DNA from 4 places in the Sphingobacterium kyonggiense genome. Region 4 is predicted to be linked to each of the others. Evidence: riboswitches for the same ligand, from Rfam matches in the RefSeq annotation. Region 4 holds a riboswitch; each other region holds the start of a gene.
What was found. Region 4 has a riboswitch for S-adenosylmethionine ahead of ABD676_RS09010 (5-oxoprolinase). Riboswitches for the same ligand answer to the same signal wherever they lie in the genome.

Region 1 (3,213 bases), on a different contig from region 4:
GTTTTGAGTGAATGCATATCCCGCTAATTGCTCTCCGAAATACTCCACCATGTCATTACGCTCGAATTCACCATGTACTAATACATCGATATCCAATTGCTCTTGTAGACGGATAGTTCTTTCTGTTTCTTCAGCGATTTCTTTATCGTATTGCTCTTGAGAGATAGATCCTTTTTTCAAGTCTGCTCTCCATTTACGAACGTCTTTTGTTTGTGGGAATGAACCGATTGTAGTTGTTGCGAATGCTGGAAGGTTGAACTTCGCTTGTTGCGCAACTTTACGGTCATTGAATTTAGAAGTACGAGTAGCATCATCATCAGTGATATTGCTAACACGAGTTTTAACTTCTGGTCTGTGGATTAATGGAGAAGTACGACGGCTTTCGTTTGCAGCTTTATTTGCTTCAAAACGTTTTTGCGTATCTGCATCTACATCACCTTCAGCTAATACAGCTAAGTCTTTTACTTCAGCTAATTTTTGTTTAGCAAATGCTAACCAGTTTTTCACTTCCGCAGGAAGAGATTCTTCGTTTTGTTCATTGTCTAAATCAAAAGGAACATGAAGTAAAGAAGAAGAAGGAGCAACCCATACGCGGTCTTTTCCTAATTTATCTACAGCTTGTTTGATTTTTTCTAAAGATTTCTCGTAGTCATTTTTCCAAATGTTACGGCCTTCAACCACACCTAAAGAAAGGGTTAGGTTTGCAGGTACTTTAGCTAATATAGAGTCGAGTTGGTTTTCACCACGAACAAGGTCTAGGTGAAGCGCGTGTACTGGAAGTGCTAATGCCGTATCCTCATTATCGCGTAATGCCTCGAAGTAAGTAGCAACGATTAATTTGATGCCTTTAGCTGCTGCAGCAAGTTTTTCAAAAACTTTACCATAAAGCGCACGGGTTGCATCATCGATATCTAAAGCTAAGAATGGCTCATCGATCTGAACATATTGCGCGCCAGCATCAGCCAATTTTGCTAAGATTTCTTCGTAAACCGGAAGTAATTTATCGATTAAGTCGATACGGTTAAAGCCAAATTCTTTTTCTTTACCTAATAATAAGTAAGAAATAGGACCTAAGATTACCGGTTTTGTTTCAATTCCTTGTTGTTTAGCTTCATTGTATTCGCTAAGGAATTTCTCTGAAGTCAATTTGAAAGACTGATCTTTCACGAATTCAGGAACGATATAGTGGTAGTTGGTGTCGAACCATTTGGTCATCTCCATCGCCGTTACATCTACTCCTCCTTCTTGGAAACCACGCGCCATAGCAAAGTATAAATCTAGGTTATACTGACGGTCGATTTTGTTTAACAAAGAGTTGTAACGTGCTGGGATAGCACCTACAGTAAGAGAAAGGTCTAAGACTTGATCATAAAAGGAGAAGTCGTTAGAAGGGATCAGGTCAATTCCTGCGTCCTTTTGAGTCTTCCAGTTGCCTTCACGGATTTTCAGTCCTGCTTGCAATAATTCTTCCGCGCTGATCTTTTTCGCCCAGTAAGCTTCGTTAGCTTTCTTCAATTCGCGGAATGCGCCCACACGTGGGTAACCTAAATTGTTCGTTAATAACATAAAGTATTCTACTTAATTAATTTTTCACTAAAGTTGTTTGCTAAGAGAAGGCTACTAAGGGCTAGTATGGCCAGCTTATCTTTCCCTTTCGGGGGTAGAATGTAGCACCTTGTCAAGTGACAGGTTGCTAAGGCTTCATTGGGTCTAGTCCCTCTGCCTTTCTCTATAAGCGGTGGCTAAGTTATGTATTAGATTTTATAATAGCAAGAAAATATTTTTTTATTGGGTTGCTACACATTCTTATTCAAGGAGCTTTTAAGTGAACTGTATACCCTCATCCTCAAAAAAATTACCCTCAGCTCATATAAATAAGCTGAGGGTAATGGTTTCTGATTAGCTATGGAATTATTTTATATGGTAACGGATACCGGTATAAAACATACGTCCTGCGATTGGACCCCAAAGCATATTCGTATCGAAGTTAGAACCAAATGGATCATCGTAAGCCAAGATTGGGTCCTTCTGGTAAAAATTTGTTAAGTTTTCTCCACCGATATAGATGTCAAAGTTTTTGTTCTTACCGAATGTACGACTAACCTGTGCATTCATAGTCACATAGGCATCGGATTGATTTGCCAATTGGTAAGGCGCTGGATTTGTACTGGTATTTGGCAAACGCTTCTTGCCAACCATGTTTAGCGTATAATCAAAACTCCATCCTGAATGAAGGTTATAGGCTAAGTTTAAGAATCCACGGTGTTTTGCCGTAAGTGGTTTTTGTAATTTGCCGGATTCATAGTCAGTCTGTACATCCAACATACGATAAGCCATGCGAACCTCAAAGTGATTTGCAGGCATAAAACGGAAATCAGCTTGTAAACTGTTGGAATAAGATTTTCCATCCAAGTTATAGAATGCAACTTGATCAGGATTTTCGAAATCCACTACTACCTGATTTTGGAAAGTATTGTGGAATAATTCAATGGCAATACCTGATTCACGACCAAATAATTGGAAGCTTTGATCAAACATTAGTCCAGTGTTCCAAGAAACTTCTGGTTTTAAACCATAAGCATTGGATCCATTAGCTAATTGATCTAAGTTGCGGATCTCGCGACTGGAAGCAAAAATACCTAGGTTCTCAGCAAAGATATTCGCTGTACGTTGTCCACGTCCTGAGCTGATACGGAAGGTCGTACCTAAGATAGGTTCGTAACGTAATACCGCACGAGGGGTAGTAAACCAACCATATAGATTGTTATAGTCCTGACGAATTCCTAGAACAGCATCAAACTTTTCAGTCGGGCTGTACGTATATTCTAAGAACGCACCAGCGACAGACTCTTTACGTCCAAATTGATAAGCAAAATTGTTGCTGCTGTTAACACGACTTAAATCTTCATCGAATTTGTCGTATTGAAATGAAGCACCAACTTTGTATTTATGGGCCACACTGGAAAAAATATCCTGGAAAAGAAGGTTAGCATACATAGACTGTTGCTCATTATCGTAGCCAGTTAATCCAAAATAACTGTCTTGCTTATAACGACTAGCTGATAATTGTAAACCAATACTACGGTGTTTATTGGTTGGGAATACATAACCCAGTTTACCAAATCCTTCAATGCGTTCATTTTTGAATCCTAGACCGTAGTGATTTGTCGTGAATTTATCGGTTTTCTCATTGAAATCAATCTGTCCGCCTAC
Region 2 (3,213 bases), on a different contig from region 4:
AAATCAGCTTTAATATCATCGATATGTTCAATACCTACAGACAAACGCAACTGACCTGGGTAAACTCCTGCTTTCTTTTGATCCGCATCACTTAATTGTTGATGCGTCGTAGCTGCTGGGTGAATAATTAATGTCTTTGCATCACCAACATTGGCTAAATGGCTGATCAATTCTAAAGAATCAATGAACTCATTTGCTTTTTCCACGCCACCTTTCACGGTGAATGATAATACTGCACCATAACCGTTTTTCAGGTATTTCTGTGCATTCTGGTGGTATGGGTGATTTTTCAATCCTGGATAGCTTACTTTTTCCACTTGCGGATGAGCATCTAACCATTGAGCTATTTCTAAAGCATTATCCACATGACGTTGAACGCGTAGGGACAGAGTTTCTAAACCTTGAACCAATAACCATGAATTGAATGGTGAAATGGCAGGACCAAAGTCACGTAAGCCTTCTACACGAGCACGAATAATAAATTGTATATTTCCAAAAGGACCATTCTCACCAAATACATCCGAGAATACTAGTCCATGATAACCCTCAGAAGGCTCTGAGAATTGCTTGAACTTACCATTGCCCCAGTTGTAATTTCCACCATCAACGATTACTCCACCAATGCTTGTTCCATGACCACCGATCCATTTAGTAGCAGATTCAACCACGATGTTCGCTCCGTGCTCTAAAGGTTTGAATAAGTAACCGCCTGCACCAAATGTATTGTCAACGATCAATGGAAGATCATGTTTTTTGGCAACTGCAGCAATCTTTTCAAAATCAGGAATGTTATAACTTGGGTTACCAATAGTTTCAACATAGATTGCTTTGGTTTTATCGTCGATTAATGCTTCAATTTTATCGGCATCAGAATCTTCTGCGAAACGAGCTTCAATACCCAATCGCTTGAAAGAAACCTTGAATTGATTATAGGTACCACCATAAAGATTAGATCCAGCCACAAAGTTCTCTCCAGATTCCAAAATGTTTGTCAATGCAATGAATTGAGCTGCTTGACCTGAAGATACCGCCAATGCTGCAACACCACCTTCTAGAGCTGCAATGCGTTTTTCAAATGCATCTGTTGTCGGGTTCATGATACGTGTATAGATGTTTCCAAATTGCTTTAAGGCAAAAAGGTTGGCACCATGTTCCGCATTGTCGAAAACATAAGAAGTAGTCTGATATAATGGTAATGCTCTTGAACCAGTAGTAGGGTCTACTTCTTGTCCAGCATGAACTTGTAGTGTTTCGAATTTTAGGTTTTTATTTTCTGACATGATATGTGTAATTTTTAATGTGATAAAATGAATTGTTTTGCTAGCCTTTTCTGTCTTTGAGGGAGGTCGTCTTGATTGCTGATGTATACTGTTTTCCCAGGCCTATGTTTAGGGAAGGTCTGATACATGAGGACGACTAACGCATTCGCGCTTGACAGACTGCTAAGCAAATAAGGGAATTTGTGTTTCTTACCGTCGGCTTTGCGACAGCACACAATAAATTAGATCTTGAAATTGTAATTGTCATAGTCTATTTCATTTATATGCTCCTAAGCATTATTGCTTCGGACAGGAATTGGCACCTTTTCAATTTTCTTGAAGGTTGCCAGTGGGTCATAGAGCCAGTCTCTCGCCACTTCTTTATAAATCAAGACCATTCATTTGGAAGGTGTTGATTAGTGTACTACGATTGAAGTACGCCGCAAATATAATGTCCACAATCAATATTTGCAATCTTTTTTTCAAAAAAAGAAGAGCTCTCTATCGATTCTTGTTTGAAAAGATGTCGATAAAAAGCTCTTTTATAAGTAGTTATTTGTCTTTTGAGTTCTAAAAACCCGAACGCGTAGGCTCGCGCATTTCGACTATTTGATCAACGATATATCTTGAATTTCCACGCCAAGGGATAACACCCTTATATTCTTTGTAATGCAAATCGAAAATTTTACCACTGTTACGTGTTAGGATTTGATAGATGGAATCTGACTCAATGGAGAATTCAAATTCATTGTTCGATAATCCAGTACTGGCACTCTGCGTACGCAATCCCGTTTGTATCAACTTTCCCTCGTAGGTTTTAAACAAATTCCCTTTCTTTACCGCAAAATTCAACTCCCCGGTTTTTACACCATCTCCAAAAACAAAATAATACTTCCAATAGAATGCCCCTGCAAGTACGATTAGAACAATTAGAATTAACCAGCTAAAGAATTTCTTGATTTTTGAAGGTCCTTTCTCAGGCAGTTGGTTTGACTTTTCCATAGTGTTTTTTTGATTTCGTTTGCAAAAAGAATACCTAAAAATAAGAACTCCATTACATTATCTAACTATAAAGCGTATAATTTTTTGAATTGTAGATATTCATGTAGACGAATGTGTGAATTTATAGAAAAAGAAAAGGCCCCAGTATAGGGGCCTCTTATATATTAAGCAAGAATGCTCATTTCATCTTCGATGGCTTGTTTGGTCTTTTCCGACACAGGCACTAAAGGTAATCGAACTTGATCCGTTCCGTAGCCTTTCTTTTCTAAGATGTATTTTACGCCTGCTGGGTTTCCTTCAACAAAACAAAGATCAATTATTTTTAAAGTCTCCAAATGTATTTTTCTTGCTTCATCAAAATTTCCTTCACGGCAAAGATGGGCTAGGGCAGAAACTTTCTTCGGATAGGCATTTCCTAAAACAGAAATTATCCCTGCAGCACCCATGGCCATCATTGGCAAGGTGATGGGGTCATCTCCTGAAATCAAAAGAAAATCTTTTGGTTTATCACGTAGGATTTCACTGAACTGCGCAAAAGAACCAGAAGCCTCTTTTGTCGCAACAATGTTTTTAAAGTCCTTTGCTAAGCGGATAGTTGTTGCAGGGCTCATGTTGCTCCCTGTTCTACCAGGAACATTGTATAATATGATTGGTAAGGGCGATGCCTCTGCAATTGCTTTATAGTGTTGGTATATACCTTCTTGTGTCGGTTTGTTGTAATATGGAGAAACCGACAAGATCGCAACATAATCCAAAACGTCAAAGTTTTTGATCTGCTCTACGATTTCTTGCGTATGGTTGCCACCGATACCAGCAACTAATGGGATACGTTTATTAACATGCTTCGAAGTAAATGCCCAAACCTGCTTTCGCTCAGCTTGACTCAGGGTTGCAGTCTCTCCGGTTGTTCCTAGAGATACTAAATAATCCATTCCGCTCTCGATCTGAAAGT
Region 3 (3,213 bases), on a different contig from region 4:
ACGAAGCTTCTCGCCCTTTACAGCCTGCATCGCTCCTGTTAAACTTTCTTTCTTCTGTTGGATACCGTATCCAACGATCACTACTTCATCAATCTCATCTGTTTTTTCAGATAGTGTGACTGACATGCTAGTTCCGCTTACAACACGTTGTAATTCGGAATACCCTAATGCTTGGAATACCAAGGTTTGACCAGGTTTAGCGTTGATGCTGAACTTACCAGCTTCATCTGTCGAAGTTGCTACACTAGGATCTTCCTTTACTCGAATGGTAACTCCTGATAAAGGACCGCTTGGTCCACTAACTGTTCCAGTTACTTGTTGTTGGTTCGCAACATGAACTAAGGAAGCAGTCCTTCCGATTTCATTAGCCTGTGTGAGAGTAGGACTAAGAAATGCTAAAAGTAATGCAGAGCCTATTGGGTAAATGGCTCTTGCAAACATAGGCGTGTAATTGCTTTTGTTTCTCATAACATATAGTAATTGTTAAATTTTTGACTCCTAAGAATCATAAATAGATTTATGAAGACCAATATTAATAGAATGTTAATTATGCGAAATAAAATAAATGAACTCAATCGATTGTCCTATTTAACGCAATCGTTTGTTTTTTATTGAATTGTATCATGTAAAATTTTTAGTAAAGTAAGTAATAGACTTTGAAAACATATTTATGAGTGTATTTCTAGAATCATTACCTTTGTGCTGAAATACTAAAAAATGAATAAAGATCAGAGTTTCTATATAGGTTATGTAAGCAAAACCCGCGGATTAAAAGGTGAAGTGCAGTTATTCTTTGAATTTGAAGATTATGCAGAATTAGATTTAGACGTCATTTTCTTGGAAATTGATAAGAAATTAGTACCATATTTCGTGGAGAATGTAAAACTTCACAATAATAGTACTGCCTATGCATGGTTTGAAGATATAGATCATATTGACAAAGCACAACCTTTGGTTCATAAGAAAATGTATTTGCCTATTGAGAAAATGCCAGAGCGTGATCCTGATGATTTCAGATACAGCGATTTAATTGGATATTTGGTAATTGATGAGCAAGAAGGAGAGTTGGGTGAAATTACACAAGTGCAGGAGATGCCACAACAATTTATTGCTACCATCAACATGGAAGACAAAGAAGTTATGTTTCCCCTGAATGAAGACTTTATAGTAGGTATCGATCCGGAAGAAAAAGTAGTGGTATTGCAATTACCAGAGGGATTAGTGGATATGTATTTGGAGCAGTAATCCATAATGATATAAGAATTTTAAGCCATTGGATTTCGTTCAATGGCTTTTTTTGTGGGTTTTATTGGACAATTTTCAGGATGTATTTCGTTTAATTTTAGAAATTCATTTTGAGATTAACGGACGAATAACGATATTAGCCCTCGCTTATAGAGAAAGGCAGAGGGAATAGACCCGCTGAAGCCTTAGCAACCTGACCCTTGTCAAGGTGCTACATTCTACCCCAAATAAGGGAAAGATAAGCTGAGACCAGTTTTCACTGCGTTTTCTCTAAGCCCTAATTGTATTATATGAAGATTGTAGATCATATCAAGAATGCCAATGGCAAGACCTTGTATTCTTTTGAGTTGTTACCACCAGCAAAGGGCCAGGGGATTCAAAGCATATTTAAAACCATGGATGAATTGATGGAGTTTAAGCCACCATTTATCGATGTTACTTATCACCGCGAAGATTACCTATATAAACAACATACCAACGGCTTACTTGAACGTGTTTCTTATAGAAAGCGTCCTGGTACAGTAGCTATCTGTGCCGCTATCATGAGTAAATATAAAGTTGATGCTGTACCGCATTTGATCTGTGGAGGTTTTACCAAAGAAGAGACAGAAAATGCCTTGATCGATCTTAATTTCCTAGGTATTGATAATGTTTTGGTGTTACGTGGCGATGCTCGTAAAGGTGATTCTGACTTTATTCCTACGGAAGGTGGACATGCTTATGCCATCGATCTATTGGAACAGGTAGCGGATATGAACAGAGGACAGTATTTGCATGAAGATATTGGCAGTTCGGAGAAAACTGACTTCTGTATTGGTGTTGCAGGATATCCGGAGAAACATTTCGAAGCACCAAACTTTAATACGGACTTTAAATGGTTGAAGAAGAAAGTGGCCATGGGTGCTGAATTTATCGTTACGCAGATGTTCTTTAACGTAGAAAAATACAAGGAATTTGTCACCAAATGTAGAGAACATGATATCCATGTCCCTATTATTCCGGGATTAAAGCCATTGACGACAAAAAATCAATTGATCACCTTGCCAAGAATCTTCCACTTGGATATTCCTGAGGACTTAAGTGATGCTGTTGAAGCTTGTAAAAACAACGCTGAAGTACGTCAAGTTGGTGAAGAATGGCTAGTACAACAGTGTAAGGAGTTGATAAACTTTGGAGCACCGGTATTGCACTTTTATACCATGAGTAATCCAGGACCTACAAAAAAAATCGTAGAAAAACTCGTATAACGAACTAACCAACCCTTATATATTACCCTAAAGACGGAATTACTTCCGTCTTTTTCTTTTTTCAGCATATCAGGTGTCGAAGCTGTTAAATAGTGTTAAGCCATCATGGTCTTTCAATTTACTTGGTTAATTTTATTAGCACAACTAACCACAAATATGAAATATAATAGAATCAACAATCTTTTAGGATGGCTTTGTGGTATCATAGCCTTTTTAATCTATTCCTTTACGACGGAGAAGTTTAGCAGTTGGTGGGATACAGGAGAATTTATTGCCTCGGCTTATAAATTAGAAATCGTCCATCAGCCGGGTGCTCCATTGTTTCTCATGCTGCAAAATGTGTTTTCTAATTTGGCATTAGGTGATGCCACTAAAATAGCCTATTGGATGAATATAGGTTCTGCAGTATGTAGTGGAATGACCATTGTGTTCTTGTTTTGGACCATTACAGCAATCGCCAGGAAATTAATCGCAAAAGGCGAAGAATTGGACTTTACTCAGCAAGTAAAGATCTTTGGTGCCGGTTTGGTTGGTGCTTTAGCGTACAGCTTTTCCGATACATTCTGGTATTCAGCCGTAGAATCCGAAGTATATGCTATGTCGTCCCTGTGTACAGCTGTTGTATTCTGGTTAGCCTTAAAATGGGAGCAAAGAGCCGATGAACCCGATGCTAATAAGTGGCTGTTGGTACTGGCCTATGTGATGGGATTAAGTATTGGCG
Region 4 (3,213 bases):
ACCGAAGATGTGGTTTACGATTTTGTCCTCATCTTCTGTAGGACCATTAGAAAAAAGACTTCCCAAATTATCGAAAATGCTACCATTATGCTTGCTAGCCAAGGCCTGTTGAATACCATTAGCTTGCTCTGGGCTCTTTTGCGCATTGTAATTTAATGCAGACATCATCAAAGGAATTGCGGCAGAAACAACCCACTGCGTTTGATTTTTGTCTAGTCCAAGTTTTTCAGAAATCCCTTCTGTTGCTTGGGAGCCTATGCTGCCTGAAATTAGATCTGTAAAATTCATGTTTTGGTTTATTTTAATTATTAAATATTAAATTTACGAATCAAATATAGAGCCAAATACATTATTATGAAGAATATAGCCCTTAGCCTATTTTCATGTTGTACACTTTTGTTGACAGCATGTAATAGTACAGATAAAAATACAGCGCCAAAGCCAATAGAAGAAATCAAATTAACAGCCGATATTGCCAAATCTATATTCGCCCTTCCAACCCATTGTTTAGAGGTTGAATACCCGAATAAACTGGGACAAGTATTAGGCTCCGATGCCGATTTAAAATCACCAAAAACCTTACGACCTGTATTTTACGGATGCTTTGATTGGCACTCCTCCGTTCATGGCTATTGGTCCATCATCAAATTGATGAAACAATTCCCAGAACTGGATACGGATGGTAAAATCCGTGCTCTTTTGAACCAACATATCACTTCAGAAAACGTTGAAATTGAAAAAGCTTTTTTTGAGGATCCCAATAATTTGAGTTTCGAAAGAACCTATGGTTGGGCTTGGTTATTTAAATTGCAGGAGGAGTTACACACTTGGGAGGATGCTGATGCTAAACGTTGGGAATCGGCTTTAAAACCATTAGTGGATCTATTGGTAAAAAGATACCAAGAATACCTGCCTAAACTCGTCTACCCTATTCGCGCAGGGCAACATGATAACTCTGCCTTTGGATTATCACTTTCTTTGGATTATGCTAAAACAATGAAAGATCAAGCATTCATCAAAAGCATAGAGGATAATTCTAAAAGGTTATTTGCAAAGGATAACCTATGCAACTTAGCCTATGAACCTTCAGGCTATGACTTCCTATCACCATGTTTAGAAGAGGCCTTTCTAATGAGTAAAGTGTTGGAACCAGGACGCTATGATGCTTGGTTGAAAGCATTTTTACCGAGTCTTTATGAGTCTGGATTTCATTTGGAACCAGCAATCGTTAAAGACCGTACCGATGGCAAATTGGTACATCTGGATGGATTAAACTACAGTCGTGCAGCTTGTTTATTTGGAATTGCAAAAGCCGTTCCTTCCTTAAATCATTTAAAAGATTTGGCGAATGAACATCTAGCATTTTCTATCAATAATATTAGTTCCCAAGATGATTACATGGGCACCCATTGGTTAGGAACTTTTGCCTTATATGCATTATCCGAAAAACCTTAAATACTCCATATTATTATTAATTGGAAAAAACTCATTAAAGTTTTTCAAAGACGGTATTCCTAAAAATAGCGGCAGTTAGAGTTTATCTTCCTGCCGCAGATAGAACATTTTAATCCAACGGTACAAGTTTATTTGCTTCGAGGCGAACAGCAATACGTTGAATCTGAGTAAAACCATCTAGGCTATGAATAATAGCCGAGAGATCAATGCCTCGATTGGAGAGAGTCGATAACAAGGCATTCCGGAAAGCAGTCTTACTACTGCCCCAGTTGGAACGCACAAGCTCATTGTTTAAAATGACCAATTCTTGCGTAGAATAATGATGAAATTGCTCTACTAAATGTTGTTGAAAATCTTTTGTGTGTGACATACAATTCTTGTTTATTTCATTAAACCATCATTGCATCCAGAAAAGAAGGGTGTTGTTCCTATTATATTCGTTTATTTTGGCAGGAAACCCGTATTAATTTACCACCGCGGTGCCGACACTCGGTTGGTATTGCTTGCGCAATTCTGAATACTCTACAAACTTAGTAGATTATTTTTGAATTGACAATAGAAAAACAATCTTTTTTTGATTTATACTTGAAATGGGGACATTAAAAGTAGATTTTATAAAGTAAAATGGTTTACCAACATGCAGTTATTATACCTAAAAATCAAGCAATTAAACCTAGCTTCTACTGTGTATCTGTTAAAAAAAATGATTACAGAACTTAAAAAAATAAAACAATAGAAATTGCTATTTACCAAAACTCGGCAATGGGTAATTTATAAAATGTAGTATCTTTTGTTGATTGCCAAGGCGCCAAACCAAAAGACCAAGTCTTTTCTTTTTTATCTAACATTCGCGCAAAAGATTGATCACCCCAGCTATATTCCACTTTATAGGTTTGACCCGTATCATGAAGCTCCCCGAACATCCTGGGAGTTGAGGTACCTGAAACGCCATTGGTATACATAATCACCTTATCAAACTGCAGACTCGTACCTTCCGGTATTTTCTTAATCAGTTTAACTTCTGGATTTTGCAATTTTATTCGATCATGATACCACTGAAACGAAGGATTTAGGCTATCTAGAAGAACCACGGGATATTTAGAATCTACTGGTTCCTTCTCTTGAAAAAGCCATACTGTTCTTTGAAGATTTAATTTATCCCCTACATAGGCAGCAAAGGGTTGCATCTCACTGATATTCCGCGTTTTCATTTTAATTGTGCTATACAGTAAGAATCCAAAAAGCAGCAAACTAACTGTTATCACCAAGATCAAGATTCGAATAGCTTTCTTTCTTTTTTGCGCCATTAGTTAAGTCAGTTATTTTTTCTCTGTGAAATACATTTCCGTTAATTTGTCAGAAGATATCAAATTTAATTGAAATGATTCTTGGGAAGTAATATTGGCATCTATGGTTTGTTCTTCATAATCCGTAGAATTCAATTCCTGACTTGGTTTATGATGAGTGCTCATGTTTTTATTCATTGCGACTTTTAGTTGCCCTTGGTTATTTTCAATCACCTTAAACCAACCAAAACCTACTTTGGAGGCAACTCGCTCACCGGGTTTCATCGTTTCAAATCTTCCGAAGTACATATCTCCTGCCTTTGGTGTTTCTTGAATTGGAGTCACCTGATCGGCATAAGAGGGTTTTGGACGTAAGGAATCATACGTTAAATAGGCGAAGAAACCGATAAAAAAGAGCGTCATGATATAACCGACAATGGTCAGTTTAAATCGATAGGGAGCTGCAGGAACT

Region 1: linked by a shared signal. The riboswitch ahead of metE (5-methyltetrahydropteroyltriglutamate--homocysteine S-methyltransferase) and the one ahead of ABD676_RS09010 (5-oxoprolinase) in region 4 are both predicted to bind S-adenosylmethionine.
Region 2: linked by a shared signal. The riboswitch ahead of ABD676_RS06825 (O-acetylhomoserine aminocarboxypropyltransferase/cysteine synthase family protein) and the one ahead of ABD676_RS09010 (5-oxoprolinase) in region 4 are both predicted to bind S-adenosylmethionine.
Region 3: linked by a shared signal. The riboswitch ahead of metF (methylenetetrahydrofolate reductase [NAD(P)H]) and the one ahead of ABD676_RS09010 (5-oxoprolinase) in region 4 are both predicted to bind S-adenosylmethionine.

The regions. Positions count from the first base shown of each region.
Region 1 is NZ_BAAAZI010000004.1:332,255-335,467, reverse strand. It holds gene metE (5-methyltetrahydropteroyltriglutamate--homocysteine S-methyltransferase) at 1-1,566, opposite strand, end outside; SAM riboswitch class I at 1,639-1,738, opposite strand; gene ABD676_RS02555 (TonB-dependent receptor domain-containing protein) at 1,912-3,213, opposite strand, start outside.
Region 2 is NZ_BAAAZI010000006.1:444,292-447,504, forward strand. It holds gene ABD676_RS06825 (O-acetylhomoserine aminocarboxypropyltransferase/cysteine synthase family protein) at 1-1,280, opposite strand, end outside; SAM riboswitch class I at 1,537-1,649, opposite strand; gene ABD676_RS06830 (hypothetical protein) at 1,830-2,261, opposite strand; gene dapA (4-hydroxy-tetrahydrodipicolinate synthase) at 2,426-3,213, opposite strand, start outside.
Region 3 is NZ_BAAAZI010000012.1:84,753-87,965, reverse strand. It holds gene ABD676_RS15115 (SusC/RagA family TonB-linked outer membrane protein) at 1-468, opposite strand, end outside; gene rimM (ribosome maturation factor RimM) at 718-1,245, shown strand; SAM riboswitch class I at 1,390-1,490, shown strand; gene metF (methylenetetrahydrofolate reductase [NAD(P)H]) at 1,536-2,492, shown strand; gene ABD676_RS15100 (glycosyltransferase family 117 protein) at 2,649-3,213, shown strand, end outside.
Region 4 is NZ_BAAAZI010000007.1:28,874-32,086, forward strand. It holds gene ABD676_RS09000 (DUF937 domain-containing protein) at 1-288, opposite strand, end outside; gene ABD676_RS09005 (DUF2891 domain-containing protein) at 355-1,455, shown strand; gene ABD676_RS09010 (5-oxoprolinase) at 1,565-1,825, opposite strand; SAM-I-IV-variant riboswitch at 1,887-1,981, opposite strand; gene ABD676_RS09015 (hypothetical protein) at 2,202-2,666, opposite strand; gene ABD676_RS09020 (hypothetical protein) at 2,775-3,213, opposite strand, start outside.